One region of the Alsobacter sp. genome, then DNA from elsewhere that is predicted to be linked to it. Evidence: predicted binding sites of a transcription regulator. Region 1 holds the regulator's gene; the other holds the start of a gene.
What was found. Region 1 encodes LexA, which represses DNA repair genes until DNA is damaged. Its sites were predicted from a motif close to TGTTCNNNNTGTGTTCNG; they were not measured.
Positions count from the first base shown of each region.

Region 2: AC5JCN_RS12710 (PA0069 family radical SAM protein) is a predicted target of LexA. The motif match lies at 3,666-3,683, and genes of this name have one in related genera.

Region 1 is NZ_JCACDK010000005.1:41,101-56,371, forward strand. It holds gene lpxB (lipid-A-disaccharide synthase) at 1-541, shown strand, start outside; gene AC5JCN_RS05450 (DMT family transporter) at 650-1,615, shown strand; gene AC5JCN_RS05455 (carboxylesterase family protein) at 1,619-2,266, opposite strand; gene gltA (citrate synthase) at 2,341-3,627, opposite strand; gene gltX (glutamate--tRNA ligase) at 3,849-5,291, opposite strand; gene AC5JCN_RS05470 (ComEC/Rec2 family competence protein) at 5,432-7,819, shown strand; gene lexA (transcriptional repressor LexA) at 7,813-8,520, opposite strand; gene AC5JCN_RS05480 (molybdopterin molybdotransferase MoeA) at 8,671-9,879, opposite strand; gene moaC (cyclic pyranopterin monophosphate synthase MoaC) at 9,876-10,364, opposite strand; gene trpC (indole-3-glycerol phosphate synthase TrpC) at 10,368-11,183, opposite strand; gene trpD (anthranilate phosphoribosyltransferase) at 11,180-12,193, opposite strand; gene AC5JCN_RS05500 (anthranilate synthase component II) at 12,216-12,827, opposite strand; gene AC5JCN_RS05505 (hypothetical protein) at 12,972-13,286, shown strand; gene gatB (Asp-tRNA(Asn)/Glu-tRNA(Gln) amidotransferase subunit GatB) at 13,437-14,909, shown strand; gene AC5JCN_RS05515 (c-type cytochrome) at 14,951-15,271, opposite strand, start outside.
Region 2 is NZ_JCACDK010000014.1:359,888-375,158, reverse strand. It holds gene gcvPA (aminomethyl-transferring glycine dehydrogenase subunit GcvPA) at 1-451, shown strand, start outside; gene gcvPB (aminomethyl-transferring glycine dehydrogenase subunit GcvPB) at 451-2,019, shown strand; gene ypfJ (KPN_02809 family neutral zinc metallopeptidase) at 2,166-3,071, shown strand; gene AC5JCN_RS12715 (glycosyltransferase family protein) at 3,076-3,594, opposite strand; gene AC5JCN_RS12710 (PA0069 family radical SAM protein) at 3,703-4,854, shown strand; gene AC5JCN_RS12705 (VOC family protein) at 4,876-5,307, shown strand; gene AC5JCN_RS12700 (TfoX/Sxy family protein) at 5,313-5,642, shown strand; gene rnhB (ribonuclease HII) at 5,706-6,356, shown strand; gene AC5JCN_RS12690 (site-specific DNA-methyltransferase) at 6,513-7,697, shown strand; gene mutY (A/G-specific adenine glycosylase) at 7,947-9,050, opposite strand; gene AC5JCN_RS12680 (DUF721 domain-containing protein) at 9,123-9,629, shown strand; gene AC5JCN_RS12675 (DsbA family protein) at 9,740-10,384, shown strand; gene AC5JCN_RS12670 (chromosome segregation SMC family protein) at 10,418-13,876, shown strand; gene AC5JCN_RS12665 (AtpZ/AtpI family protein) at 14,145-14,507, shown strand; gene AC5JCN_RS12660 (F0F1 ATP synthase subunit A) at 14,553-15,271, shown strand, end outside.

The DNA of each region.
Region 1 (15,271 bases):
CTTCGAGCTCGCGCTCCCCGCCGTCCCGCACCTCGCTGCAGCGATCCGGGCGGCGGTAGCGGATTGGCCCGTGGTTCCCGACGTGGTCGAAGGCGAGGCCGCGAAGCTGGCCTTGTTCCGGCGCGCCACCGCCGCGCTCGCAGCCTCCGGCACCGTTACTCTCGAACTCGCGCTGGCAGGAGTTCCGATGGTCGTGGCCTACCGGGTGTCGAAGCTCGAAGAGCAGCTGAAGCACGTCATCAACGTGCCCTCCATCGTCCTGCCGAACCTGATTCTCGAAACGAACGCCATCCCGGAACTCCTTCAGCAGGATGCAAATCCCGCGCGGCTTTCCGCTGCATTGCAGCCGCTTCTCACGGATACGCCGGAGCGCCGGAGCCAGCTCGCTGCCCTGCGGCGGCTGGACGGCCTGATGATCCTGCCCGGCGGCCAGACCCCGAGCCGGCTGGCGGCCGAGATCGTGCTGAGGGTCGCAGGGCGAGAAGCAGTCGAGCGTCGGGGGAAGCCGGAGCCCGCCGGCCCATCGGGCAACGCACGGTAATCGCCTCCGAGCCGTCGACACCGGCCGGCGATGCAGCGCAAGAACCGGAAGGCGACACCTGAGGGGGCGTGCTAGACCCCCGGCATCCGGAAGTCGGGAAATGCCCAGATGAGCGCCGCCATCCACCGCCGCATGGACACACGGGACTGGGGCTTCCTCGTCTTCCTGTCGGTCCTGTGGGGCGGCTCCTTCTTTTTCATCGGCATCGCCGTCCACACCATGCCGCCCTTTGCCATCGTCGCGATGCGGGTGAGCGTTGCGGCGGCCGCGCTCTGGGCCATCCTCCTGCTCACCGGGGCACCGGCGCCGCGCGGCTCGCGCGCTTGGCTCGCTTTGGCCGGGATGTCGATCCTGAACAACGTCCTGCCGATGTCGCTTTTCGCCTGGGCGCAGGGCAACATCCCCTCCAGCCTCGCCGCGATCATGAACGCGACGACGCCCCTCTTCGGGGTGCTTCTCGCGCACGTCTTCACGTCAGATGAAAAGCTCACGCCCAACCGCGCGGCAGGCGTGCTCGTCGGCTTCGGCGGGGTTGTCGTGATGGTCGGCATCTCGGCGCTGTCCTCGCTCAGCATCTACGTGCTGGCGGAGGTCGCCTGCCTCGTGGCATCGGCGTCCTATGCCGCTTCCAGCGTCTACGGACGCCGCTTCAAGGCGATGGGTCTCGCACCCCTCTCCATCGCCGCGGGCCAGCTGACCTGCGGAGCCGCGATGCTCCTTCCGGCGACACTGGTCTTCGACAGGCCGTGGGCCATGCCGGCACCCACGCCTGAGGCGCTGCTCGCCGTCACCGCGCTGGCGCTGCTGTCAACCTCGCTCGCCTACGTCATATACTTCCGGATCCTCGCCCGCGCGGGAGCGACCAACCTGATGCTGGTCACCTTCCTGCTGCCGGTGACGGCAATCATCCTGGGCGTGCTGTTCCTCGGCGAGCGCCTGGAAACGCGCCACATCGCAGGAATGGTCATGATCGGGCTCGGGCTGGCGGCGATCGACGGGCGGCCTTGGGACCTGCTGCGCAGAGCCCTGCGCGGTAGCGGCAGCGTTGCGGAAGAGAGACAGCCCGGCGAGTAGGCCTCAGGCGTTCTCCAGCCGGTGCGCGAGGAACCAGCCGGGCAGCTCCGGTTCCGCATAGGCCGCCGTCCAGGAATCGTGGCCCACCCCGGGGTAGAGCGTGAGGCGCGGCCGCACGGCGGCGGGAGACACCGTGCCGGTCATGCAGTCGGCCACCGAGACGGAGCAACTGGCGGGAACGACGAGATCCTGGGTGCCGTGGAACAGCCACGTCGGCACATTCCGGATGGCGAGAGCAACCCGCATGGGGTCGCCCCAGCCACAGACGGGCGCGATGGCCGCAAAGCGCCAGGACAGCCCGGTGGCGAGGCGCAGCGTGCCGTGGCCACCCTGGCTGAGGCCGGTGAGGTAACGCCGGGCCGGGTCGCTCGGAAACTCCTGGTCCACCGCGGCCAGGATTTCTTCCAGCATCTCCATCCAGTCCGGCCACAGCGTATCCTTGTTGGGCTTCTGCGGGCACACGACGAGGAAAGGCCAGCGCTCGGGCGCGGCCAGAACGGCGGGAGGCAGTCCGATCTTGGTCTGCGCGCCATTTTTGCCGCTCTCGCCACGGCCATGCAGGAAGAGGATGGCGGGCGGCAGACCCTCGACACCATCCGGCATGTGCACCTTGAACTTCCGGCCGGAGACGCTGCGCTCGACGAAGGCCATGGCGATACCCGCTGCTGGTGTCTCTACGAAAAAGGGGCCCGAGAGGGCCCCTTCCTTGTAGCGCGGCGCCGGCGTCAGCGCATGTTGATCGAGACGTACTCGCGTTGGGGTGCGCCGGTGTAGAGCTGGCGGGGACGCCCGATCTTCTGGGACGGATCCTCGATCATCTCCTTCCACTGGGCGATCCAGCCGACGGTGCGTGCCAGTGCAAAGAGCACCGTGAACATCGCAGTGGGGAAGCCCATCGCCTTCAGCGTGATGCCGGAGTAGAAGTCGATGTTCGGGTAGAGCTTCTTCTCGACGAAATACTCGTCGTGCAGTGCAATACGCTCGAGTTCGATCGCCACTTCGAGCAGCGGGTCGTCCTTGTGTCCGAGCTCTGCGAGCACCTCGTGCGTGGTCTTCTGCATGATCTTCGCGCGCGGGTCGTAGTTCTTGTAGACCCGGTGGCCGAAGCCCATCAGCCGGAAGGGATCGTTCTTGTCCTTGGCCTTGGCGATGAAGTGGGGGATGCGCTCGACCGACCCGATCTCCTCCAGCATCTTCAGTGCCGCCTCGTTGGCGCCGCCATGGGCGGGACCCCAGAGGCAGGCGATGCCTGCGGCGATGCAGGCGAAGGGATTGGCGCCGGACGAGCCGGCAAGCCGGACGGTCGACGTCGAGGCATTCTGCTCGTGATCGGCATGCAGGATGAAGATGCGATCCAGCGCGCGCGACAGCACCGGGTTCACCTTGTACTCCTCGCACGGCACGGCAAAGCACATGCGCAGGAAGTTCGCGGTGTAGTCGAGGTTGTTCTGCGGATAGATGAAGGGCTGGCCGATGGAGTACTTGTACGCCATCGCGGCCAGCGTCGGCATCTTTGCGATCATACGCATGGAGGCGACCATGCGCTGGTGCGGGTCCGAGATGTCCGTCGAGTCGTGATAGAACGCCGAGAGCGCGCCGACCGAGGCCACCATCACCGCCATCGGGTGAGCATCGCGGCGGAAACCCTGGAAGAACCGCATCATCTGTTCGTGCACCATGGTATGGCGCGTGACGCGGTAGTCGAAATCGGCCTTCTGCGCGGCCGTCGGCAGTTCCCCGTAGAGGAGCAGGTAGCACGTCTCCAAGAAGTCGCCGTGCTCGGCCAGCTGCTCGATGGGGTAGCCGCGATAGAGCAGGATGCCGGCATCGCCGTCGATATAGGTGATCTGCGACTCGCAGCTCGCCGTCGACGTGAACCCGGGATCGTAGGTGAACATGCCCGTCTGGGCGTAGAGCTTGCCGATGTCGACGACGCTCGGGCCGATCGAACCTGGTCGCACCGGGAGATCGAGTTCCTTGTCGTCGATCTGGAATGACGCTTTGTCGCTCATGGGCGATGGTCCTTCGGCCTTCGGTGCGGCATGGGACTGCATCCCGGACCGGGCCGGGAACATGCAGGAGAACGGCGACAACTCGAAGAAACCGCGGCTTGCCGTCGGGAAAGGCGGCCAACAAACACGGTCACTGCAAAATTTCGCAGGATCCTAGGGTTTGCTAGCCCACTTCCAGACGGCATTCAACCACACCGAAAGGCGGGTGTCCTGCACTGTGCTCAGGCCTTTACGGCGCCTTTCGCGGAAGTCTGGTCTGCGAGACGGGCGAGCGTCTCGTCGCGGCCGAGGACGGCCATCACATCGAACAGGGGCGGGGAGGTGGACCGCCCGGTCAGGGCTGCCCGCAGCGGCTGGGCCGCCTGCCCGAGCTTGATGCCGGTCTCCTCGGCGAAGGCGCGCACGGCGGCCTCGGTGGAGGCGGCGCTCCAGTCCTCGAGGGCTTCGAGGCGCGGCAGCAAAGCCCCGACCTTGTCCCGGCCGCCTTCGGCGAGAAGCGCCTCGGCCTTCGGCTCCAGCGCCAGCGGACGTTGCGCATAGAGGTAGTAGGCGCTGTCCAGCAACTCGACCAAGGTCTTGGCTCGCTCCTTCAGCCCCGGCATCGCGGCCAGGAACTGCTTGCGCAGATCGCCTTCCAGCTTCGCCGGTGCGCCGCGCGCAGGGCCGATCTCGGGCAGGATGGTGTCAAGCGCGGCCAGGAGATCCTCGTCGGATGAGGCGCGCATGTAGTGGCCGTTCAGGTGCTCCAGCTTGGCGAAGTCGAAACGCGCGGGCGAGCGGCCGATGCCAGGCAGGTCGAACGCGGCGACCATCTCGTCGGTCGTGAAGAACTCCTGGTCCCCATGGCTCCAGCCGAGGCGCACGAGGTAGTTACGCAGCGCGGCCGGCAGGTAGCCCAGCGAGCGGTAGGCATCCACGCCCAGGGCGCCGTGGCGCTTGGACAGCTTGGCGCCATCCTGCCCATGGATCAGCGGGATGTGCGCCATCTCCGGCACCTCCCACCCGCAAGCCTGGTAGATCTGCGTCTGCCTTGCCGCGTTCGTGAGATGGTCGTCGCCGCGGATCACATGCGTGACGCCCATGTCGTGATCGTCGACCACTACCGCGAGCATGTAGGTCGGCGTGCCGTCGGAGCGCAGCAGCACGATGTCGTCGAGGTCCTTGTTCTGCCAGACGACGCGGCCCTGGACGCGGTCTTCGACCACCGTCTCGCCGTCGACGGGTGCCTTGAGGCGGATCACGGGCTTGACCCCGGCGGGGGCTTCGGCGGGATCGCGGTCGCGCCAGCGGCCGTCATAGCGCATGGGCCGGCCCTCTGCCCGCGCCTTCTCGCGCATTTCCTCGAGCTCCTGCTGCGAGGCGTAGCAGTGGTAGGCCAGCCCCCTGGCCAGGAGGCCCTCCGCCACCTCGCGGTGCCGGGCGGCCCGGGAGAACTGGTAGACGACGTCGCCGTCCCAAGTGATGCCGAGCCAGGAGAGGCCGTCCAGGATCGCGTCGATGGCAGCATCGGTGGAACGCTCGCGATCCGTGTCCTCGATGCGCAGCAGCATCGTGCCGCCGAAGCGCCTGGCGTAGAGCCAGTTGAACAGGGCCGTCCGCCCGCCGCCTATGTGCAGGAAGCCAGTGGGGGAGGGGGCAAAACGGGTGACGACGGGACGGGACATCGCGCGCTCGGTTCCGGAAATAGGGCGTGCAGGGCGGGAAAGCGTTTCAACCGGGCGGCGGTGGCGCCGGGGAGGGCGTCGTGTAGCATCAATGGACGGCGCCGTTAAGGGGCGCTTGGCTCCGGGAGCGGGGGCCGCGTATGGCGTTCGGTCACGGTCGCGGCACGACGGCGGAAGCCGAGGCAGGCTATGCCGGCTGGGCGGCGTGGGACGCTGCCGCGAGGTGGGCGCAAACGGCGCATGCCACCATTGGGCGCTCCCTGCGGGGAGAGCTCGACGCCGGGCGGGCCTTCCTGTTCCTGCCTGTCGTGATGGCCGCCGGCATCCTCCTCTACTTCGCGGCCGACCGGGAGCCGTGGCTCGCTGCGGGGCCGCTCGCCTTGGCCGTATTCTCCTCGGCAGCCATCCTTCTGCGCCGCCGCGCCGGAGCGCCCTTTGCCGTCGCGCTCGGCCTTGCGTTCCTGGCCGCCGGCTTCTCGGCCGCGAGCCTGCGCACGGCCTCGGTCGCCGCGCCTGTGCTCGACCGCGTGCGTATCGCGCAGGTGTCCGGCTACGTGGAAAGCGTCGAGGTGCAGGCGGCGTCCGTCAGGCTGCTGCTGCACGTCTCGCAAATCGAGGGGATGGCGCCCGGCGCGCTCCCCGGCAAGGTCCGGCTCGTCGCCCAGGGGCGCCCGGAAGTGAAAGCCGGCGCTTTCGTCGCCGTGAGGGCCCGGCTCATGCCGCCGCCCGAGCCCTCTCGGCCCGGCGGCTACGATTTCGCGCGCGAGGCCTTCTTCTCCGGCATCGGCGCCGTCGGCTCGGTCCTCGGGCCCGTAGCCGTCGCGCAGGCTCCCGCTGCTGCGGGGTGGGGACTTTCCCTTCGGGCTCTGGTCGACCGTGCCCGAAACGACCTCACCGCCCGTATCGTCGGCGCTGTCGAGGGGCCGTCGGGCGCCGTCGGCGCTGCGCTGGTCACCGGCAAGCGCGGGCTGATTCCCGAAGAGACGAACGACGCCCTGCGCGGCGCCGGCATCTACCATGTGGTCTCGATCTCCGGGCTTCACATGGTGCTCGCGGCCGGGATGGTGTTCTGGCTTGTCAGAGCCACGCTGGCCCTTTCGGCCGAACTGGCGCTGCGCTGGCCCCTGCGCAAGATCGCCGCGCTGGCGGGGATGGGGGCGGCCCTCGTCTACAACACCTTCGCCGGCGCGGAGATCGCCACGCAGCGCTCGCTGGTGATGAGCCTCGTGTTGATGGGTGCCATACTCGTGGACAGGCCGGCGCTCTCGATGCGCAACCTCGCGTTCGCGGCGATGGTGGTGCTCGCCCTGGAGCCGGAGAGCCTGCTCGGCCCGAGCTTCCAGATGTCGTTTGCGGCCGTCGCTGCTCTGATCGCCCTGTTCGAGAGGGCTGCTCCGGGCAGCGACCCGGAAGCGGGAGCCTTCACGCCGCTGCGCCAGCAACAGCCCAGTCCGCGCGATGCGCCGCCCCCGGGGCCGGTCGCACGCCTTCTCGGGTCCGCCCGGCGGCACGTTGTGCTCGCCGTGCTCTCGACCCTCGTTGCCGAGGCCGCGACGGCCCCCTTCGCGCTCTATCACTTCCAGCGCGGGACATTGCTGGGCATCGTCGGCAACATCCTGACGCTGCCGCTCGTCAGCATCGTGGTGATGCCGATGGCAATGCTCGGGATGGTCGCCATGCCGTTCGGGCTCGACACGCCGGTCTGGCGGGTCATGGGGCTTGGTGTCCAGGGGATGCTGTCGCTCTCGGCCTGGGTCGCGGGCCTGCCGGGCGCGGTCCGCCACTCTCCGGCCTTCGGACATGGTGCCCTGCTCGGGCTCTCCGCGGCCGTGGTTCTCGCCACGCTCTGGCGTGGATGGCTGCGCCTGTCCGCCGTTCCCGCCGCAGTCGCAGGCGTCGCGCTGGCCGCCTCGGCGCCGCGCATGGACCTTGTGGTCCCGCAGGACGCGAGAGCCCTGGCGTTCCGCACCGAGGATGGACGGCTCGCAATTCTCGGCCGGGGGGCGGGCGACTTCGCCGTCACGCAGTGGCTCGCCGCCGATGCCGACGGGCGCTCGCCAGACGACCCGTCGCTCGTGAAGGGCACGTCCTGCGACCCCATCGGCTGCGTCGGACGGCTACTCGGCGGAGGCGCCATCGTGCTCGCGACGGCCCCCGCCGCCTTCGAGGAGGATTGCCGGCGCGCCACGATCCTCGTCACGCCTCTTCGGGCGCCGCCATGGTGCACCCCCGCGCTTCTCATCGACCGAGCCTCGCTGGCCCGCACGGGAGCCGTCTCCATGGCACTCGGCAGCGAAGGGATTGCCGGAGTCAAACTCTCAACAGGTCCGCCGATGTCGTTGCCGGGGCAGGGCTTTGCCGAAGCAGCCGGGACTACAGTGAGCGTCATCGCCGAGACACAGGCTCGACCACCCGGTGTGGAGCGCCCATGGCTGCGTGCCCCGCCACCCGGTGCGGTTCCGCAGGCGAGACCGCCACCGCGGATGCCGCGCACCACCTCTCCGGACGGCGAGGAAGAGGCTCAGTAGCGGCGCAGCAGGCTGACCAGCCGGCCCTGGATGCGCACCCGGTCGGGGCCGAGCACGCGCGTCTCGTAGGCCGGATTGGCGGCTTCCAGCGCGATCGATGAGCCCCGCTTGCGCAGCCTCTTCAGGGTGGCCTCCTCGTCGTCGATCAGTGCGACGACGATGTCCCCGGTGTCGGCGCTGTCCTGCCGGCGGATGACGACAGTGTCGCCGTCATGGATGCCGGCATCGACCATCGAGTCGCCGCGGACCTCGAGTGCGAAATGCTCGCCGGATCCGATCATGTCCGGCGGCAGGCTGATCGTGTGGCTGCGGACCTGCAGGGCCGAGATGGGCGTGCCTGCCGCGATGCGCCCCATGACGGGTATCGCCACGTTCGGGTTTGCGTCGTCACTGCCGCCCGAGACCGGGCGCGGCCGCAGCTTGCCCAGCGTTCCCTCGATGACGTTCGGGCTGAAGCGGCCTCGCGGGGCGCCGGCCGGCACCGCCTGCTCGGGCATGCGCACCACCTCTATGGCGCGGGCCCTGTTGGGCAGGCGGCGGATGAAGCCGCGCTCCTCCAGCGCCATGATCAGCCGGTGAATGCCGGATTTCGAGCGCAGGTCCAGCGCCTCCTTCATCTCGTCGAAGGAGGGCGGAACGCCGTCCTCGCGCAGTCGGTCGTGAATGAAGCGAAGGAGTTCGTGCTGCTTGCGCGTCAACATGCCGGTGCCACCTGCGGAGCGATCGCGCGTTGCGCGACTCAAACAAATCACGAACAAACCATACACGTTCCCCCTGTGTTCGGCAAATCGATCACCTGTTCGCATGGCGAGGCCCAATGTTCCACATGGGATCGCGGCCCCGGACGAGCGCTAAAGGCGCACGATCCTGCAGGCGTCGCCTGCCTTGGCGGCAGTCGCGTGCGGGGCACGAACGAGGAGGGCGTCGGCTGCGCCCAAGACGCTGAGCATCGAGGAGTCCTGCAGCGGAAACGGGAACACGATCGTCGTCCCGTCGGGCGCGCGCTCCGTCCGCGCACGGACGTAGTCCTGCCGCATGTCGTTGGCGGGAACCGCCTCGCCGAGCCTGGCCGGCTCCGACGGATCCCCGCCGGCTTCGGAATCGCCGACGAGAGCGCGCAGCAGGGGGACGAGAAAGAGCCGGGCACAGACGATGGATGAGACGGGGTTTCCCGGGAGCCCGAGGATCACCATCCGACCCAGTCGGCCGAAGATCAGCGGCTTGCCCGGCCGCATCGCGATCCGCCAGAAGCCGAGCGTCATGCCGCGACTGGTGAGCGCGGACTGGACGAGGTCGTGGTCGCCCACGGACGCGCCGCCGAGGGTGACGAGCACGTCGGCGCCTGCAGCCTCGGCCCGGGTTATGCCGTCCTCGAGCGCCTCGAACGTGTCGCCCGCGATCCCGAGGTCGGTCGCCACCCCCCCGGCCGCGGCGGTCATGCCGGCGACGGCATAGGTGTTGGAGGCGACGATCTGGTCGGGTCGCGCCGTCTCCCCGGGGCGGACGAGCTCGTCGCCCGTGGCGAGGATGGCCACGCGAGGGCGGCGACGTGCCTGAATGGTGGGATGGTCCATGGCGGCAGCCAGCGCCACCGTCCGCGGCGTCAGGCGCGTGCCCGCCGGCAGCAGTTCCTGCCCGGAGGCGAAGTCCAGCCCGGCCTGGCGCACGAAGCGCCCCGTGCGTTCGGCGGACGTGGTCACGACGACATCGCCCTCGCGGGTCGCGTTCTCCTGGATCAGGATCGTGTCCGCCCCGTCAGGCAATGGCGCGCCGGTGAAGATCCTGACCGCTTCGCGAGGACCGACCCGGCCCTCGAAGGCGTGCCCCGCCGGTGCCGTTCCGATCACTTTCAGCCGTGCACCCGCCTGCGCCACGTCCTCGCCGCGCACGGCGTAGCCATCCATCGCCGACGCTGCGAAGGGGGGCTGCGTGCGCAGGGCCGCCAGCGGAGCTGCCAGAGTGCGCCCGTCCGCCTCGGCCACGGGAACGGTCTCCGTTTCGACCGGCCCGGCCGCCTCGATCACCATTCTCAGGGCGTCGTCGACCGAGAGCAGGCTCATGACGGCGTGCCCTCGGCCTGCCATTCACCGGACTTGCCGCCTTCCTTCGACAGCAGCCGGACGCCCTCGATCCGCATGCCGCGATCAGCGGCCTTCACCATGTCGTAGACGGTGAGGCAGGCGACGGAGACAGCGGTCAGCGCCTCCATCTCCACCCCGGTCTGGCCGGTCACCCGGGCCAGCGCGCGGATGCGAACGCCCGGGAGAAGGTCGTCGAGCTCGAGATCCACCTGGACCTTGGTCAGAAGTAGCGGATGGCAGAGCGGCACCAGCTCGTGCGTGCGCTTGGCCGCCATGATGCCCGCGATGCGCGCGACGCCCAAGACGTCGCCCTTCTTCGCGTCGCCCATGCGGATCAGCGCCAGCGTCTCGGGCAGCATGACGACGCAGCCCTCTGCGACTGCGGTCCGCATCGTGGCGGACTTGTCGGAGACGTCGACCATGGAGGCGGTGCCGGACGCGTCGATATGGGTGAGGCCGGACATCGCTCAGGCCTCCGCCGCCTCGCCGAACAGCAACGCGCTGGTCGCGGCGGCAACGTCGGCCTGGCGCATCAGGCTCTCGCCGACGAGGAAGGTGCGCACGCCGCAGCGTCCGAGCCGCTCCAGCTCGGCATGGGCGAAGATGCCGCTCTCCCCGACGACGATCCTGTCTGCCGGGATGCGGGGAGCCAGCTCCTCCGTCACTTCCAGGCGCGTCTCGAAGGTCCTGAGGTTGCGGTTGTTGATGCCGACCAGCCTCGTGTCCAGGGGCAAGGCGCGATCGAGCTCGGCGGCATCGTGCACCTCGACCAGCACGTCCATGGCGAGCGCATGGGCGGTGGCGACGAGTTCGCGCGCCTGAGCGTCGGTCACGCTCGCCATGATGACGAGGATGCAGTCCGCCTCCCAGGCGCGAGCCTCGAACACCTGGTAGGGCTCGAACAGGAAGTCCTTGCGCAGTGCGGGAAGGCGGGTCGCGTCGCGCGCCGCCTTCAGATAGTCCGGCCTGCCCTGGAATGACGGCTCGTCGGTGAGGACGGAGAGGCAGGTCGCGCCGCCAATCTCGTAGGCCCTCGCCAGGGCCGGCGGGTCGAAGTCGGCGCGGATAAGGCCCTTGGAAGGGCTCGCCTTCTTGATCTCGGCGATCAGGGCCGGCCGGCCTTCGGCGAGATGGGTGTCGATGGCCCGGGCAAAGCCGCGCGGCGCCGGGGCCGCCGCGGCACGCCGCTCGATCTCGGCCTGCGGCACGGCATGCTTCGCGGCAGCGATCTCGAGGCGCTTGTAAGCCTCGATCCGGTCGAGAATATCGATCCCCGCGCTCATCGGTTGGACACCGCGACGAGAACGTCCAGCGTCCGGGCGACGGCACCGCTGTCGATGGCGGACGCTGCAGCATCCGCGCCCTCGCGCAGCGTCCGCGCACGTCCGGCCACGACGAGCCCGGCGGCGGCGTTTAGCACGGCGATGTCGCGATAGGCGTTGCGCTCGCCGGCGACGACGGCGCGCAGGGCGGTGGCGTTCTGCTCGGCCTCGCCGCCCTTCAGATCCTCGGGACGCGAGCGCGCGAGCCCGGCCTCCTCGGGCGTGATGACGAAGCGGCGGATGGAGCCGTCCTCCAGCGCCGCGACGAGCGTCTCACCGGTGGTGGTGATCTCGTCGAGGCCGTCGCGGCCATGCACCACCCAGACGCGCTCCGAGCCGAGCGCCTTCAGAACCTGCGCGAGCGGTTCGAGCCAGGTTTCTGAGAAGACTCCCAGAACCTGCCGTTTCACTCCCGCCGGATTGGAGAGCGGTCCGAGCAGGTTGAAGATCGTCCGTGTGCCCAGTTCGACGCGGACTGGCGCGACATGGCGGATCGAGGCGTGATGCGCGGGAGCGAACATGAAGCCGACGCCCGCCTCGTCGATGCAGGCGGTCACGCTCGGCGGCTCGAGCCCCACCTTCACGCCCAGGGCCGCGAGAACGTCCCCCGCGCCGGACCGGGAGGACGCCGCGCGGTTGCCGTGCTTGGCGACCTTCAGCCCGCAAGCAGCCGCGATGATCGCCGCGAGCGTGGAGACGTTGTAGCTGCCGGAATTGTCTCCGCCGGTCCCGACGATGTCGATCGCATCCGCCGGCGCGTCGACGCGCAGCATCTTGTCGCGAAGCGCCGCCACGGCACCGGTGATCTCGTCGACGGTTTCGCCGCGGACACGCAGCGCCATCAGGAAACCGGCCGTCTGCGCCAGCGTGGAGCCGCCGGAAAGCACGGTGTCGAAGGCATGCTGGGCCTCCTCGCGCGACAGCGGGCTGCCTGCGGCGACCTTGGCGATGATGGGCTTGAACGCGTCCATGGGCGGGCTCCGGCGACCCGCCTCAGGCGAAGGCGGGTTCGCGTTGGGTCTTGTTCCACTCGGCCGCGAGGTCGAGGAAGTTCTTCAGGATGACGAGGCCGTGCTCGGAGAGGATGCTCTCGGGGTGAAACTGCACCCCATGGACGGGATGGGCGCGGTGCGACATGCCCATCACCAGCCCGTCCTCGCTCTCGGCCGTGATAGCGAGATCGGCAGGCGCGTCCTCGCGCGCGACGACGAGAGAGTGGTAGCGCGTGGCCCGGAACGGGCCGTTGATGCCGCGGAAGACGCCCTGGCCGCGGTGGTGGATGGTCGAAACCTTGCCGTGCATCGGCAACGGAGCACGCACCACCCGGCCGCCATAGGCCTGCCCCATGGCCTGCAGGCCGAGGCAAACCCCGAAAATGGGCACGCGCCCGCCGGCGGCAGCGATGAGGTCGAGGCAGATCCCCGCCTCGTTGGGCGTGCAGGGGCCCGGCGACAGGACGATCGCGTCGGGCGTGCCGTCGACGACCTGCGTCGCGCTCACCTCGTCGTTGCGCACGACGTCGACCTTCGCCCCGAGACGACCGAGGTCGTGGTAGAGGTTCCAGGTGAAGCTGTCGTAGTTGTCGACGAGGGTGATCCGGGGCATGGCGATCCTGTGCCGGGTCGTCCCGTCCGGCTCACGCGTTTTCGTCCGCGCGCCGCCGCCCGTCAAGCGATCCCTGCCCGGCGCCGTCCTTGACGCAGCTTGCCCGGCGCCCCATGACGCCCGAGCCGTCATCGGAGACCCAGCGTGCCGCCCCATTTCCTCGCCGACCTCGACCAGTTCCGGTGGGTGATCATCCTCGCCTTCCTCGATCCCGCCGTGGTCCTGATCGGGCTCTGGATGGGATGGCACGCGGACCAGGCCGTGAAGATCGTGCTGGCCGGCTTCATCGCGGCGCTGGCGGGGGTGGCGGTGAGCTTCCTCCTGCGCTTCGTGGGGATCAGCTGGTTCGAGGGCGAGTTCCTGTTCGGGGGCGCGCACGCCCTGTTCCGGTTCATCGCCGGCATCGTCTGGGCCGTCATCGGATTCACCGCCCGGCGGGCTGTCGGGCGGAGAGCGTGAGGTAGCGCCGGCTGGCAGGCGCCGGGCAGTCTAAAGCCGGTTTCGGCAGGAGTGCGGCCCATCCGGCGCCTCTTGACCGGCGCGCGCGCGGGACCCAAAAGGCAGGACGGCCGCCGTCGCGGCCAGACCGCCCCGAGGCACCGGACGACCATGACCGCACAGCCAGATCCCAAGAAGCTCATCAAGGGCGCCACCGGCGACTGGGAAGTCGTCATCGGCATGGAGATCCACGCCCAGGTCACCTCGAAGTCGAAGCTCTTCTCCGGCGCGTCGACCGCGTTCGGGGGCGATCCGAACTCGCACGTCTCGCTGGTCGATGCGGCCATGCCCGGCATGCTCCCCGTCATCAACGAGGAATGCGTGAAGCAGGCGGTGCGCACTGGGCTCGGCCTGAAGGCGCAGATCAACCTGCGCTCGACCTTCGACCGCAAGAACTACTTCTATCCCGACCTGCCTCAGGGCTACCAGATCAGCCAGTACAAGAGCCCCATCGTCGGCGAGGGCGAGGTGCTGGTCGACCTGCCGGAAAGCGGCGGCCAGATCACCGTCGGCATTGAGCGCCTGCACCTGGAGCAGGACGCCGGCAAGTCGCTGCACGACCAGCACCCGACGATGAGCTTCGTCGACCTCAACCGGTCGGGCGTCGCCCTGATGGAGATCGTGTCGAAGCCCGACCTGCGGTCCTCGGAGGAGGCGCGCGCCTACGTCAGCAAGCTGCGGACCATTCTGCGTTATCTCGGCACCTGCGACGGCGACATGGAGAAGGGCAGCCTGCGCGCTGACGTGAACGTCTCCGTGCGCCGTCCGGGGGAGCCTCTTGGAACCCGCTGCGAGATCAAGAACGTGAATTCGATCCGCTTCATCGGCCAGGCGATCGAGACCGAGGCGCGACGGCAGATCGGCATCCTCGAGGACGGCGGCAAGATCGACCAGGAAACCCGCCTGTACGACCCCGGCCGCGGCGAGACACGCTCGATGCGCTCGAAGGAAGAGGCGCACGACTACCGCTATTTCCCCGATCCAGACCTGCTGCCGCTCGAATTTGACCAGCCCTTCGTCGACGAGCTCGCCCGGCACCTGCCGGAACTGCCTGACGCCAAGAAGGCACGCTTCATCGCCGAATACGGCGTCACACCTTATGACGCCTCGGTGCTGGTGGCAGAGCGCGAGTCCGCCGACTTCTACGAAAACGTCGCACGCGGCCGTGACGGCAAGGCCGCCGCGAACTGGGTGATCAACGAGCTTTTCGGCCGGCTGAACAAGGAGGGGAAGGACGTCACCGCGTCTCCCGTCTCCGCCGCGCAGCTTGGTTCCGTCGTCGACCTGATCGGCGAAGGGGTGATCTCGGGCAAGATCGCCAAGGACCTCTTCGAGATCGTCTGGACCGAGGGCGGCGACCCGCGCGAGATCGTCGAGAGCCGGGGCATGAAGCAGGTCACCGACACCGGCGCCATCGAGGCGGCGGTGGACGCGGTCATCGCCGCCAATCCCGACAAGGTCGAGCAGGCGAGGGCCAAACCCACGATGATCGGCTGGTTCGTAGGCCAGGTCATGAAGCAGTCCGGCGGCAAGGCCAACCCGCAGGCCGTCAACGAGCTTCTCAAGGCCAAGCTGGGCATCTAAAGGCGTCAGGCTGCGCTACCCGCGCGGCTCCTCGCCAAATCTCACTGCGGCGCCTGGCTCTGGATGTAGGCGACGATGTCGCCCGCTTCCTCGCGGTTGATCTGCATGTCCGGCATCTTCGGGTGAGGGTCTATCAGGAAGTCGACGAGCTTCGGGTCCTTCCCGCGGCGTTTCGCGATGCTGGCGAAACTGGGAGCGTCGGCCGCCGCCTGCTTCTGGCCGGGCTCGACGACGTGGCATGAGGCACACCATCGGCGGGCGATGGAGAGGCCGGTTCCCGGATCACCTGCGGTTGCAGGGAAGGACGCCAGCACCGGGACCAGCACGGCGGCGCCGAACATCGCGGCTGAACAACGTCTCTC
Region 2 (15,271 bases), on a different contig from region 1:
GGATGCAGCCGGAGAGCGCGGCTTCGTGCTGACGCTGTCCACCCGCGAGCAGCACATCCGGCGCGAGAAGGCGACGTCCAATATCTGCACGAATTCAGGGTTGTGCAGCCTTGCCTTTACAATTCACATGACTCTCCTCGGCGAGGCCGGGCTGCGTCGGCTGGCGCGCATCAACCACGCCAACGCGGTGCGGCTGGCGGGCCTCCTCGAGCAGGTGCCCGGCGTCGAGGTCCTGAACCGCAACTTTTTCAACGAGTTCACGCTCCGGCTCACGCGGCCGGCGGCGGCGGTGGTGGAGCAACTGGCCGCTCGTGGCGTGCTGGCGGGGGTGCCCGTCTCGCGGCTGCTGCCAGGGGCAGGTCTCGACGATCTGCTTCTCGTCGCATCGACTGAAATCAACACGGACGAGGACCGCGCCGCGCTGGCGGACGGGCTTCGGGAGGTGCTGTGATGCTGAACCGCCAGGGACGCCCCACCATGGGCATCGCCGCCGAAACGAGCGGCGCGACTTTCACCGGCAACCGCGCCCTGCAGCAGCAGGAGCCGCTGCTCTTCGAGATCGGCCGCGCGGAGACGACCGGCGTCGACCTCGACGAACCCGTGGCGTTCGAGCCTCGCCTGGGCGGGCTCGTGCGCAAGGGCGAGATCGGCTTGCCCGGGCTCTCCGAACCCGAGACGATGCGCCACTACGTCCGGCTTTCGCAGAAGAACTACGGCATCGACACCGGCTTGTTTCCGCTCGGCTCCTGCACGATGAAGCACAACCCGCGGCTGAACGAGCGCATGGCTCGCCTGCCGGGCTTTGCCGACGTGCACCCGCTGCAGCCGGTCTCGACCGTTCAGGGTGCGCTGGACGTCATGGCCGGCGTCGCGCACTGGCTGGCCGAACTCACCGGCATGGCAGCCGTGGCGCTGCCCCCCAAGGCGGGCGCGCATGGCGAACTGTGCGGCATGATGGCCATCAAGGCGGCCATCGCCGCCTCCGGCGAGGGGCATGTGCGCGACGTCGTGCTCGTGCCCGAAAGTGCCCACGGCACGAACCCCGCGACGGCGGCGCTGGTCGGCTTCTCGGTCCGCTCCATCCCGGCCCGCGACGACGGCACGGTTGACCCGGCCGACGTGCAGGCGGCACTGGGGCCCGAGGTCGCGGCGATCATGCTCACCAACCCCAACACGTGTGGGTTGTTCGAGCGCGACATCGTCGCCATCGCCGACGCGGTACATGCGGCCGGTGCCTATTTCTACTGCGACGGCGCCAACTTCAACGCCATCATGGGCAAGGCCCGGCCGGGCGACCTCGGCGTCGACGCCATGCACATCAACCTGCACAAGACCTTCTCGACGCCGCATGGCGGGGGAGGCCCCGGCGCCGGGCCGGTGGTGCTGTCGGCGCGCCTCGCGCCCTTCGCCCCACTCCCGTTCCTGCGGCAGGACGGCGATCGCTGGGCGCTCGTCGAACACGCTGCAGAGGCTGGGGATGCAATGCCGTTCGGGCGCATGACGGCGTTCCACGGCCAGATGGGCATGTTCGTGCGGGCACTCTCCTACATGCTCTCGCACGGGGCCGACGGGCTGAAGCAGGCCTCTGAGGATGCGGTGCTGTCGGCGAACTACATCAAGGCCGGCCTGTCCGACCTGATGTCGCTGCCCTTCGGCGACCGGCCCTGCATGCACGAGGTGCTGTTCGACGACCACTGGCTGCGCGACACCGGGGTCACCACGCTCGATTTCGCCAAGGCGATGATCGACGAGGGCTACCACCCCATGACGGTGTATTTCCCCCTCGTCGTGCATGGCGCCATGCTGATCGAGCCGACGGAGAGCGAGTCCAAGGCTTCGCTCGACCTCTTCGTCGCAACCCTGCGGGATCTCGCCATGGCCGTCAGGCGGGGTGAAACGGAGCGCTTCACGGAGGCGCCGAGGCTCGCCCCGCGCAGGCGCCTGGATGAGACGCGGGCCGCGCGCCAGCCGGTGCTGCGCTGGACGCCTCCCGAGCCGCTTCCCGAAGCAGCGGAATAGGCGAGTGAAGCGGCGCGGGCTCCCATCAGGGCCCCGCGCCGCATTGCAACCTGCAGTCGTTAACGGCATCCTGCAACCAAGATGCCCCGCCCGAGGTTCACGGGGTCGGGGATATGCCGCACAGGGCGAGCAACGGGGATCAGGCCATGCGCTTGGACGACCTGAGGTCATCAGACAATGTCGAGGACCGGCGCGGCGACGGCGGCTTCAGCGGAGGCGGGGGAACCGGCTTCGGAATCGGCGGGGGCCGGCTCGGGCTCGGCACGATCGTGGTGCTCGGCCTGCTCGGCTGGGCGCTCGGCATCAACCCCGCCATCCTGATCGGCGGGGCCGAGATGGTCGCGGGCCGCGGCGGCAATCCGCCCCAGCAGACCACTCCGGCGCGTACGGGCAAGCCGACCGACCAGGCCGGCGACTTCGTCTCCCGCGTGCTCGGCGAAACAGAGGACGTGTGGTCGGAGGTTCTGCCGCAACAGGCGAACATCGACTACGTTGCGCCGAAGCTCGTGCTTTTCTCCGGCGCGACGAACTCCGCTTGCGGCGGGGCGCAGTCGGCAATGGGGCCGTTCTACTGCCCGCTGGACCAGAAGGTCTATCTCGACACCAGCTTCTTCCAGGAGATGCAGCGGCGCTTCGGCGGCGGCGGCGACTTCGCCTACGCCTATGTGATCGCTCATGAGGTCGGCCACCACGTCGAGAACCTGCTGGGCATTCTGCCGAAGGTGCAGCAGGCACAGCGCCGCGCGACCGACAAGGCCGAGGCCAACGGATTGTCTGTCCGCGTCGAACTGATGGCAGACTGCCTGGCCGGCGTGTGGGCCAATAAGATGAACCAGCGCCACAGCAACATCGACGAGAACGACGTCCGCCAGGCTGTTCGCTCGGCGACGGCGATCGGCGACGACAATCTGCAGCGCCAGTCGCAGGGCCGGGTGGTTCCAGACAGCTTCACCCACGGCTCGTCCGAGCAGCGTGTGCGCTGGCTGATGACCGGCCTCAAGACAGGCAACGTCAAGGCCTGCAACACCTTCCAGCAGGGCGCGCAGCTCTGAGGCCTTAGCGCAGCCGGCTTCGTCCCCGCCTGTCGAAGACGGGGGCGGCGAGCCTGACGGCGCGCGGCAGACGCCGCGCCGTCAGGGCGCGGCGCTCCACGACCAGACCCTGCAGCGGGTTCAGCGTTCCGAAGATCGAAGTCGCCGCATTGGCTCGCCATGCTGACAGCGGTGCCTGCCTGCGCACCAGCGTGAAGCCCGCCGCCGTGCGCGGCCCCTCGGCGAGGAACGCTTCCGCCTCGACGATCCAGTCGCCGCCCGGCACCAGGCCGCTTTCCAGCACGAGAAACCAGTCGGATCTCAGGCGTCCGGCGCCGGCGGCGATGCGCTCGTCCCGCTCCGGTCCGGCCTCCACCACGGCGCAGCCGGCGGCATCGGCGACCTGCTGCGCGTAGGCGTTCGCCGGCGCCGTGAGCAGGGCGACGTCGCGCACGAGCCCTTCCGCGACGCCCGGCACGAGGGCGGCGAGGGTGTCGAGCAGGGCCGGATCATCCCCGGTGACGTTGACGAGCACCGACAGCATGGGGTGCGTCCTAGCACGGAGCGTGCCGCGTCTGACGAGCAGGCACTTGAAATTTGTCCGGGGGAATGAAATGTTCCTGTTCTGTTCACATGAGACCGGACGAGAACCATGGGCATCGCCTTCAAGAAGGCCGACTTCGTCCGCCCCAAGGACGGGCCGGCACATCTGGTGATCGGGGAGGGGCGCGAGGCCCCCGTCGAGGCCGAGCGGCGCAGGGGTCGTGGCGCCGTCACCAACCGAACCGGCCGCTTCGAACGCGAAAGCCGCGAGACGGTCGACGATGGCTGGGAGAGCGGAGCGGAACTGCCCCCTTTCAAGACCGAAGTGACTCTCGAAAAGGCGAAGAGCGTCATCACGCGCAACGAATCGCCAGACATATCCTTCGACCGGTCGATCAATCCCTATCGCGGCTGTGAGCACGGGTGCGTCTACTGCTTTGCGAGACCGACCCACGCCTTCATGGGTCTTTCGCCGGGGCTGGACTTCGAGTCGAAGCTCTTCGTGAAGACGGGTGCGGCCGAGCTTCTGGAACGCGAGCTTTCGGCGTCGGGCTACAGCCCTCGCACGATCGCCATCGGCACCAACACCGATCCCTACCAGCCGATCGAGAAGCAGGTGCGCAGCATGCGCGCCATCCTCGAGGTGCTGGCCCGCGCCAACCACCCGGTCGGGATCGTCACGAAATCACATCTCGTGACGCGTGACATCGATATCCTCGGGCCGATGGCCGAGAAGGGTCTCGCAAAGGTGGCTCTCTCGGTGACGACGCTCGACCCCAAGCTGTCGCAGCAGATGGAGCCGCGCGCGAGTACTCCCAGCAAGCGGCTGGACGCGATCCGCGAGCTCACGGCCAACGGCATCCCGACGACGGTGATGGTGGCTCCGGTCATCCCGGCCGTGAACGATCCCGAGATGGAACGCATTCTGGAAGCGGCGGCCGGGATGGGCGCGTCCGAGGCCGGTTACGTGCTGCTTCGCCTGCCGCTGGAGGTGAGGGATCTCGTGCGCGAATGGCTGCTGGAGCATCACCCCGACAAGCTCCGGCACGTGCTGTCGCTCATCCGGTCGACCCGCAACGGCAAGGACTACGACGCCAAATGGGGGGAGCGCATGACGGGAGACGGCCCCTATGCCTGGATGCTCGGCCGCCGCTTCGAGGTGGCCGCCCGAAAGCTGGGGCTCAATCGCAAGCGCCTGAAACTCCGCACCGACCTGTTCACCCCGCCGGCGCGCGCGGGGCAGCAGCTGAACCTGTTCTGAGGACAGCCCGAGGAGGCAGTCATGTCCGTCCCGCCCCGGATCACGCTCGTCACGCTCGGCGTCAGGGACGTCGCCGCCGCGACTGCCTTTTACCAGCGCCTCGGCTGGAGGCTGTCCAGTGAGGGCAACGAGAGGGTGTCCTTCTTCGCGCTGGACGGGATCGTGCTGGCAGTGTGGTCACGCGCGGAACTGGCCGGCGACGCCATGGTCGAGGACACGCCGCCCGGCTTCGGCGGCATCGCTCTCGCGATCAACCTGGCGAGCCGCGACGAGGTGGACGCGGCCATGGCCGCGGCCGAAGCGGCGGGCGCACGCATCACCAAGGCGGCGCAACCTGTGTTCTGGGGCGGTTACTCCGGCTACTTCGCCGACCTTGACGGGCATCTCTGGGAGGTCGCCCACAACCCGTTCTGGCCGCTGGACGAGAACGGCCAGGCAATCCTGCCGGAGTAGGCGCGATGACCACTCCCATCGAGGATCTGCCCAATCTCGGGCCCGTGACACGGCGCTGGCTCGCCGACGTCGGAGTGGACGACGCCGATGCCCTGCGCGAGATCGGCGCCGTGGCGGCTTACGTCAGGCTCCGCTTCGCGCAAGGGCGGGTGAGCCTGAACGCTCTCTATGCTCTCCATGCCGCGCTGCGAGGCATCCCGTGGACGGCGCTCGGCGAGGAGGAGAGGGCCGAGTTGCGCCGCGCCGCGGAGGCTGCGATGCCGCGCAGCGAACCCGAGCCCAACCCGCGGCCTCGCGCCGCACATCCGCATCGGGCCGCTCGCAAACGGCGCTGAGGAAGCCGGGGATGGGCTTGCGGCCAAGCTTGCCCGGCGCCGCACGATCGGCAGCATGGCCATATGAGCCGAATCGCTGCCAAGGCCAGCGCGCCCGTCCAGCCCGGCCCGGATTTCAGCCGGGAGGCCGAACTGATGGCGAGCGGCGTTCGCCCGGTGGCAGGCGTCGACGAGGCTGGCCGCGGGCCGCTCGCCGGCCCCGTCGTTGCGGCGGCCGTGATTCTCGATCCCGACCGCGTTCCGGAAGGCCTGGACGATTCGAAGCTGCTGCCTCCGGCGAGGCGCGAGGAACTGTTCGAGATCATCGTCGCCACGGCGCAGGTGTCCGTCGCCAGCGTGTCTGCGCTGCGGATCGATGCGACGGACATCCGGAAGGCCAGCCTCGAGGCGATGCGCCGGGCGCTGGCAGGCCTGTGCGTGACGCCCGGTTTCGCGCTGGTGGACGGCCGCGACCTGCCGCCATGGCCGGGCCTCGGCCGGGCCGTCGTGAAGGGCGACCGGCTGGTCGCCTCCATCGCGGCAGCCTCCATCGTGGCGAAGGTCACCCGCGATCGCATGATGGCGCGGCTCGGGCTGCACTATCCCGGCTACGGTTTCGAGCGCCACGCCGGTTACGCCACGTCGGCGCATCGTGCGGCGCTCCTGCGCCTGGGGCCGTGCCCCTTCCACCGTATGACCTTCGGCTCCTGCGTCGAAGACGATTCCGCGGGCTGAGCAGTCCAGAATTCCCTAACGCAAGGTAAACAAAGCCGCGGCAAACATTGCCGGGGATTGTCTCTATTTCGCACAGAGTTTTTTCACCAAGTAAACGCAGCTTTTACCGCGTTATCCCTAACGTGTGTCTCGTTCGGTTGCGTTTGTGGTGTGTTCATGCGTACCCCGCTTACCGATGCATCCGCCGCCGGGCCCCGGAACCCTGTATCGCGTACCGGACGCCCCGCGGTGGATCATCGGAGGGAGCTTCGCGCTCCTCCCCTGGACCAGATCGTGGTCGGAGACTGCATCGCGGAGCTGTCCAGGCTTCCCGAGGCGAGTATCGACCTCGTTTTCGCCGATCCCCCCTACAATCTGCAGCTCGAAAGCACGTTGCTCCGGCCCGACCAGTCGCTGGTCGATGCCGTGGACGACGACTGGGACAAGTTCTCGAGCTTCGCCGACTATGACGCGTTCACCCGCGCCTGGCTGCTGGCCTGCCGCCGCGCCATGAAGCCGGACGCCACGCTGTGGGTCATCGGCTCCTATCACAACATCTTCCGGGTGGGCGCCATCCTCCAGGACCTCGGCTTCTGGATCCTGAACGACGTGGTGTGGCTCAAGGCCAACCCCATGCCGAACTTCCGCGGCCGTCGCTTCACCAATGCCCATGAGACCATGATCTGGGCATCGAAGTCGCCGCAGGCCAAGTCCTACACCTTTCACTATGAGGCACTGAAGGCCGGCAACGAGGACCTGCAGGTCCGCTCCGACTGGTTCATGCCCCTGTGCACCGGGGGCGAGCGCCTGAAAGACGCGCAGGGCCGCAAGCTGCATCCCACCCAGAAGCCGGAAGCGCTCCTCCAGCGGATCATGCTGGCTTCGTCCAATCCCGGAGACGTGGTCCTCGACCCCTTCTTCGGCAGCGGCACGACGGGCGCCGTGGCCCGCCGCCTCGGCCGCCACTTCGTCGGCATCGAGCGCGACCAGAACTACGCCGAGGCTGCGCGCGCCCGGATCGACGCGGTGGTCCCGCTCGATCCGTCCTGCGTTGCGTCCGCTCCGGCCAAGCGAAACGAGCCGCGCGTGCCGTTCTCCTCCGTCGTGGAAGCCGGCCTCATCGCCCCTGGTACGACGCTGACGGACGAGCGCCGCCGCCATGCCGCTGTCGTGAGAGCCGACGGTGCGCTGGCCCTGGGGAGCGTCGTGGGCTCGATCCACAAGATCGGAGCTCTCGCGCAGGGACTGCCGGCCTGCAACGGTTGGACGTTCTGGCACCACGAGGCCGCCGGCCGCCTGGCGCCCATCGACGACCTCCGCAAGGTCTTCCGGGGCATGGGAGCCGCCGCAGCAGCCGCATGATTCTGGGTCGACCGTTGATTCGGAAAGGCGCGGAGGCAGGCGAGCGTTAGTGCGTCTGTAGTCAACGGGCCAGGGACGTCGCCAGCGGCATCGGACAGAGTATCGGCGCCGAGCCAAGCCGGCACGACTGAAAACATTCTACTCGGCTCTATGCTCTATCGTTCTCGGACAGCGCTTCACGATCCTCTTTCGGATCGCGTTGGAATCGAGCTGGGCGTCTGGTCCGCGCGCCACTGCTCGTGCACAAATCTACGCACCCAGCCCACGCTCCACCACCTTCCGCATGACCGTCGGAAACGCAGCGCCTGCGATATCGTGCCTCGGGAGCCAGCGGGAGTCGCCTGGTGCCGGGGTCGCCGCAGGAACCTCCGCGACATAGACCGCCAGCTCGAGCGGGAAGTGCGTGAAGACGTGCGTCACCGGGCCGGTCAGCTTCCGCCAGTGTCCTGGGACGGGAGCGAAAGCGAGATCGCCGGCGTGATCATGACCCGCCGTCCAAGGCGTGTTCGGCACCTCGGTCATGCCCCCGAGCAGGCCCTTGGGTGGCCGCGTGCGCACGAGGATGGCGCCGTCGGCGCGGCGGGCGACGAACGCAGCGCCGCGGCGCAGGGCGCCGGATACCTTCTTTTCCTTGCGCGGATAGGTCTCCTGCGTCCCCTCGCGCCGCGCCAGGCAGGGCTCCCGCCAGGGGCACAGTCCGCAGGCTGGCGACTTCGGCGTGCAGATCGTGGCGCCGAGGTCCATCATGGCCTGTGCGAAGTCGCCGGGGCGAGCGGCGGGGGTCAGGCTGTCAGCGAGCGACCTGATGACCGGCTTGGCGCCCGGCAGTGGGTCCTCCACCGTGAAGAGCCGCGTCACCACCCGCTCGACATTGCCGTCCACCACCACCGCCCGGCGATCGAAGGCGATCGCGGCGACGGCGGCGGCCGTGTAGGCGCCGATGCCGGGCAGGGCACGCAGTGTCTCCTCCTCGTCCGGGAAATCGCCCCCATGCCGCTCCACCACGGCTTTCGCGCAGGCATGCAGGTTGCGGGCGCGCGAATAGTAGCCGAGCCCCGCCCACGCCTTCATCACCTCCTCCGACGGTGCCTCGGCCAGCGCCTCGACCGTCGGGAACAGCGTCAGGAACCGCTCGAAGTAAGGCTTCACGGCCCTGACCGTCGTCTGTTGCAGCATGATCTCCGACAGCCAGACGCGATAGGGGTCCGGCGTCTCGCCCGGCCGTGACCGCCAGGGCAGGGTTCTGCGGTGGCGATCGTACCAGGCGAGGAGCAGCGCCGGATCGGCGGCCGGCAGGGCGCCGGTCGATGAAGCATCGGCAGCCTTGGCGGCGGAACGGGTGCGGGATACCATGGTGGACGCGGTCTCGGGTTGCACAGCCGACCTAGCGAATCCGCCGCATTCCGTGAAGCTCGAAGGTGACGCATGGCCGGCCGCGGCACGCCGAAGCCCCTCGCCGAACTGATCGAGGCCTGCCTCGCGCCGGCCCTGAAGTCGCAGGGATTCGCGGCTGCCGACATCGTCGTGGCCTGGCCGGAGATCGTCGGTCCGCGCCTCGCAGGGCGCTGCGAGCCCGTGAAGATCCAGTGGCCGAAGCGCCCGCGCGGCGCCTCTCCGGACACGCCGGCCGAGCCGGGCACGCTGGTGCTGCGGGTGGAGAGTGCCTTCGGGCTGGAAGTGCAGCACATGGCTCCGGTGCTGCTGGAGCGCGTGAATGCCTATTTCGGCTGGCGCTGCCTCGGCCGGATCGCACTCCGCCAGGGCCCCGTCGGCACAGGAAAAAAGAAGCCGGGGACGACCCGAGACCTCGATCCGGCCGCGCTGGCCGAAGCGCGCGAAAAGGTGGCCGGCGTTGCCGATGACGAACTGCGCGAGGCGCTGGTCAGGCTCGGGGCCGGCATCATTTCGGCCCGCCCGCAGGGGTCGCGCTGAGGCGACGCGCCGCCGCCGGGCACTCGGAACCCGCTCTTGCCACAATCGTCAGGCCGATGGAGAGTGTCGCGCCGCGCCCCGAGGGGCGTGCCGCCTTCCAGGAGATACCCATGCCGAGCCGCCGCATTTTCCTCAACGCCCTCGCCGCCGCGGGCCTCGCCGCCGCCGCGCTGACGGGGCTGCAGGGCGCGGCCATGGCCCAGGCGCCGAGCGCCGCCGACCTCGCCGTGGCCGGCCCGATGGGCGATGTCGAGCTCGGTTCCAAGGACGCGAAGGTCACGATCTACGAGTACGCCTCGATGACGTGCTCGCACTGCGCCGCCTTCCACAAGGGCACCTGGCCGACGCTGAAGTCGAAATACGTCGACACCGGCAAGGTGCGCTTCATCCTGCGCGAGTTCCCGCTGGATCCGCTCGCCACGGCTGGCTTCATGCTCGCCCGCTGCGCGGGGAACGACAAGTACTACGCGGTCATCGATCTCCTGTTCGACCAGCAGAAGAACTGGGCTTTCACGGACAAGCCGCTTGAAGCCCTCCTGGGACTGATGAAGCAGGCCGGATTCTCACAGGAATCGTTCATGGCCTGCTTGAAAAACCAGGAGATCTATGACGCCGTGAACTGGGTCAAGGATCGGGGCGCCCGCGAGTTCAAGGTGGACTCGACGCCGACCTTCTTCATCGGCGACCAGGTACGGCGCGGGGAGCTTTCCGTTGAGGAGCTGGAGAAGATCCTCACCCCCCTCGTCGGGGGCTGACGCTCTCGCAGCGACCCCGGCCGGGGCGGCGCGATGAAGCTCACGCGCCTGCGCCTCGTCGGCTTCAAGTCTTTCGTCGAGCCGACCGACGTGCTGATCGAGCCGGGCTTGACGGGTGTCGTCGGGCCGAATGGCTGCGGCAAATCCAACCTCGTCGAAGCGCTTCGCTGGGTGATGGGCGAGAGCTCGCACAAGAGCCTGCGCGCCTCCGGCATGGACGACGTGATTTTTGCCGGCTCGGCGAACCGTCCGGCCCGCAATACCGCGGAAGTCTCGCTGGTCGTCGACAACGGGGCGCGCACCGCCCCCGCCGTCTTCAACGATGCCGACCAGCTGGACGTCTCCCGCCGCATCGCGCGGGAGGAGGGCTCCACCTACCGCATCAACGGGCGCGAGGTGCGGGCCCGCGACGTTCAGCTGCTCTTCGCCGACGCGGCAACAGGCGCGCGCTCCCACGCGATGGTGCGGCAGGGCATGATCGGCGAGATCATCGCGGCCAAGCCGCAGGCCCGCCGCCGCATCCTGGAGGACGCTGCCGGCATCGCCGGATTGCATGCCCGCCGGCACGAGGCGGAAATCCGCCTCAAGGGCGCGGAAGAGAACCTGCTGCGCATCGAGGACGTCCTTCGCCAGATCGACTCGCAGATCGACGGGCTGCGCCGCCAGGCGAGGCAGGCGTCCCGCTATCGTTCCCTCGCGGCCGAGATCCGCAAGGCCGAGGCGCTTCTCCTTTACCTGGGTTGGCGCGGGGCGCGTGACGCGGTCGCGGAGGCGCAGTCGAAGGCTGAGGCGGACCTGCGGCAGGTCGCCGAGCGCACGCGCCTGCAAGCCGCGGCCGCCCGTGACCAGGCCGTCGCCGCCGATGCACTGCCCGGCCTGCGGGAGGCGGACGCGGCGGCGGGAGCTGCCCTGCAGAGGCTTCTGCTGGCGAGGGACAGCCTCGAAGCGGAAGAGAAGCGCGCGGAACAGCGCGCCGCCGAGCTGGACCGGCGTGCCCATGAGCTGGCGCGCGACGAGGAGCGCGAGCGGGCGCTGAACGAGGATGCCGCCGGAGCCATGGCGCGCCTCGACGCCGAGGACGAGGTTCTGGCCGGCGAAACGGACGAGCAGGCCGCCGCCGCCGAGGAGGCGCGGGAGCGCCTCGAAGCGCTGGAGGAAGCACTCGTCATCTCCGAATCCGCGGCAGACAACGCGCAGGCGGCCCTCTCCGACCTCGCCGCCCGGCGGGCCGCGGTGGAGCGGTCCCTGCGCGAGCTCGCCGACCGGCTCGCCCGCCTCTCCTCCGAGGAGGACCGCGTTGCGCGGGAACTCTCTGGCATCGATGCGGCGAGTGCGGCAGACACGAAAGCTGCGGACGAGGAAGCCGAGATCGAGGCGGCTGCCGAAGCCGTCGGCATGGCCGAGGATCGTGCCGAGGCCGCGCGCGAGGCGCACCGTTCCGCCCGGGAGCGGGAGGCGGCGCTGCGCGGCCCGGCTCAGGAGGCGGATCGCGCGGCGCAGCGCCTGGAGACCGAGGTCGCGACCCTCACCAAGCTCCTCGCCGGAACCGGCGACGACAGTTGGCCTCGCATCATCGATGCGGTTGCGGCGGGCAAGGGGTGGGAGACGGCGCTCGCCGCCGCGCTGGGCGACGACCTCGACGCGTCACAGGATTCCGGTGCGCCGATGCACTGGGCGGATACGGGGCCCGGTACCGGCGATCCCGCCTTGCCGGATGGCATCGAGAGCATCGCGGCGCACGTGACTGCGCCGGCGGCGATGACACGGCGCCTGCGCCAGACCGGCATCGTCTCCCGCGCCGACGGAACGCGGTTGCGGCCTCAGCTGAAGCCCGGTCAGCGGCTGGTGTCCCGCGAGGGCGACCTGTGGCGGTGGGACGGGTTCACGGCGGCAGCCGAGGCGCCGGGTGCCGCAGCGCGCCGCCTCGCGGAACGCAACCGGCTGGAGGATCTCGAGATCGAGGCAGCCCGCGCCCGTGCCGGGGCGGAGGCGGCCCGCGCCATGCTCGATTCGGCCAGCGCCGCGCTGCGCCAGGCCTCCGCCGAAGAGGGCAGGGCGCTCGACCTGGCCCGGGAGACCCGGCGCAAGCTGGAGGATGTTCGCGCGCGCCATGCCGCCGGTGCCCGGCGCCGCGCCGACATCGCCCTGCGACGTTCGGCGCTGGCGGAGGCGCAGGCGCGTCTCGAAGCTGAGCGGGAGGATTGCGCCATCCGCCACGCTGACACGATCGGCCGGCGCGACGAGCTCTCCGACGCAGCCGAGCTGGAAGCCAGGCTCGCGGCGATGCGGGCGCAGGTTGCGCTCGACAGGCAGGCGGTGGCCGAGGCGCGCACCTTCGCGCAGGGCCTCGCGCGCGAGGCCGCCATGCGCGAGCGCCGCCGCGCCACCATCGCCAGCGAGCGAACGGCATGGCGTGAGCGCATCGCGCGTGCCGACAGCCACCTCGCCGAGATCGCCGAGCGCCGGGGCGAGGTCGAGGAAGAGCGCATCGCGCTGGCCGAGGCCCCCGAGGCCTTTCGCGAGCGCCGCCGCGGCATTCTGAACGGCATTGCCGAGGCAGAGGAAAAGAAGCGGGCCACGGCCGACCGGCTTGCCGAGGCCGAGCGGGAAGCAGCCTCCGGAGATCGCGCGGCCTCAGAGGCCCTCGCCCTGCTCGCCGCATCCCGCGAGGAGCAGGCCCGGTCGGAGGCCAGGCTGGAAGCGCAGCGGGCCCGGCTTGCCGACGTCGTCTCCAATATCGCCGAGCGGCTTGGGTCCGCCCCCGAAGATCTCCCCGGCATCGCCGGCCTGTCCGACTCCGAATCGCTGCCTGATTCCGCTGAGGTGGAGCGGCGCCTGGACGGTTTGCGGCAGGATCGCGAGCGTCTGGGCGCCGTCAACCTGCGTGCGGACGAGGAACTGGCGGAGGTCGAGGGTCAGCGCGAAGGGTTGGCTGCGGAGCGCGACGACCTCGACGAGGCCGTGAAGCGCCTGCGTGGCGCCATCGGCAGCCTGAACCGGGAAGGCCGGGAGAGGCTCCTGGCCGCGTTCACCATCGTTCAGGGCCATTTCGAGCGCCTCTTCACCACGCTTTTCGGCGGCGGAATGGCGCAGCTCGAACTCATCGAATCGGATGACCCTCTCGAGGCCGGGCTCGAGATCGTGGCGCGGCCGCCGGGAAAAAAGCCGCAGACGATGACGCTGCTCTCGGGCGGCGAACAGGCGCTCACCGCCATCGCGCTGATCTTCGCCGTGTTCCTGACCAATCCGTCGCCGATCTGCGTCCTCGACGAGGTGGACGCTCCTCTCGACGACGCCAATGTCGAGCGCTACTGCGATCTCCTGCGGGACATGGCGGGGTCTACCGAGACGCGTTTTCTCGTCATCACGCACAACCCCGTCACCATGGCCCGCATGGACCGGCTCTATGGGGTGACGATGGCCGAGCGCGGCGTGAGCCAGGTCGTCTCGGTCGATCTCGGCACGGCTGAACGCTTCCGCGAGGCCTCCTGAGGACCTGCTCCGGAGGACGGGGCAAGCCCGGCGTGGATCATTGTGCGCCGCAATCGCGCTACGCGGGTCCGACCTTCGTCGATTCCCCTGAAAAACCTGTAGTTTCAGCGACTTGTATCGTGATCACCCATTCTTGACACTGGCGGGACCGGAAACTATGGTGCGCGCGACTTTCACGGGGCCACCCGGCCCCGCATCGGTTGCGGCCGGAGCGGCGTTCGCAGGTTCCGGCAGTCGTCTCGCGCAAGCGGGGCGGGGAGAGCGTCCGATGTCCGAGGGTAATCACGGTCAGGGTGAGGACCGCGACTTGCGCGACCGGCTCGACAAACTGTCGAGTGCGATCGAGAAGAAGCGTGCCGATGCCCGCGACGGTGGAGGGGTGGGGGATCACGCCGTCATCGGCGGCGAGACCGGGCGGGCGATGGCTCAGGGCTTTCGCATCGTCACCGAACTCGCTGCAGGTGTGCTTGTCGGCTGCGTCATCGGATGGCAGCTCGACAAGTGGGTCGGTACGAGCCCGCTGTTTCTGCTCGTCTTCCTGGGGCTCGGCACGACGGCCGGCTTCTGGAACATGATGCGGATCGGGGCGACGACGACTGCGACGCGTCAGGACGAGCCGCCCAAGCAGTGAAGCGTGAACGTCCGGAGGTCCGGACGGCAGAACGAGGAGCGAGACGTGGCGGCAGAAGGCGGAACCGGGATCGATCCGATCCATCAGTTCGTGATCTCGCCCGTACTCCATCTCGGGCCGCTGACCGTCACCAACTCGGCGCTGTTCATGCTGATCATCCTGGCGGTGGTCAGCTTCGTCATGATCGTCGGCACGTCGCAGCGCGCGCTGGTGCCGGGAAGGCTCCAGTCGGTCGGAGAGCTCGCCTACGAGTTCGTGGCCTCGACGGTGCGCGGCTCCGCCGGCAACGAGGGGATGAAGTTCTTCCCGCTCGTCTTTTCGCTCTTCATGTTCGTGCTCACCGCGAACCTGATCGGCATCATTCCCTACACCTTCACGGTGACGAGCCACATCATCATCACCTTCGCGCTGGCGATGCTGGTGATCCTGACCGTCATCATCTACGGCTTCTACAAGAACGGCGTGCACTTCCTCGGCCTCTTCGTCCCGTCGGGCGTCTCGCCGGTCCTGCTGCCGCTGCTGGTCCTGATCGAGGTGATCTCCTTCATCTCCCGGCCCGTCAGCCTTTCCGTCCGTCTCTTCGCCAACATGCTGGCCGGCCACATCACGCTGAAGGTGTTCGGCGGCTTCGTGACCATGCTCGGCGCCGCCGGCGGCTGGGCCATCCTCGCACCGCTTCCTTTCGCGATGACCGTGGCGCTGACCGCGCTCGAACTGCTGGTCGCGGTCCTGCAGGCCTACGTCTTCGCCATCCTGACTTGCGT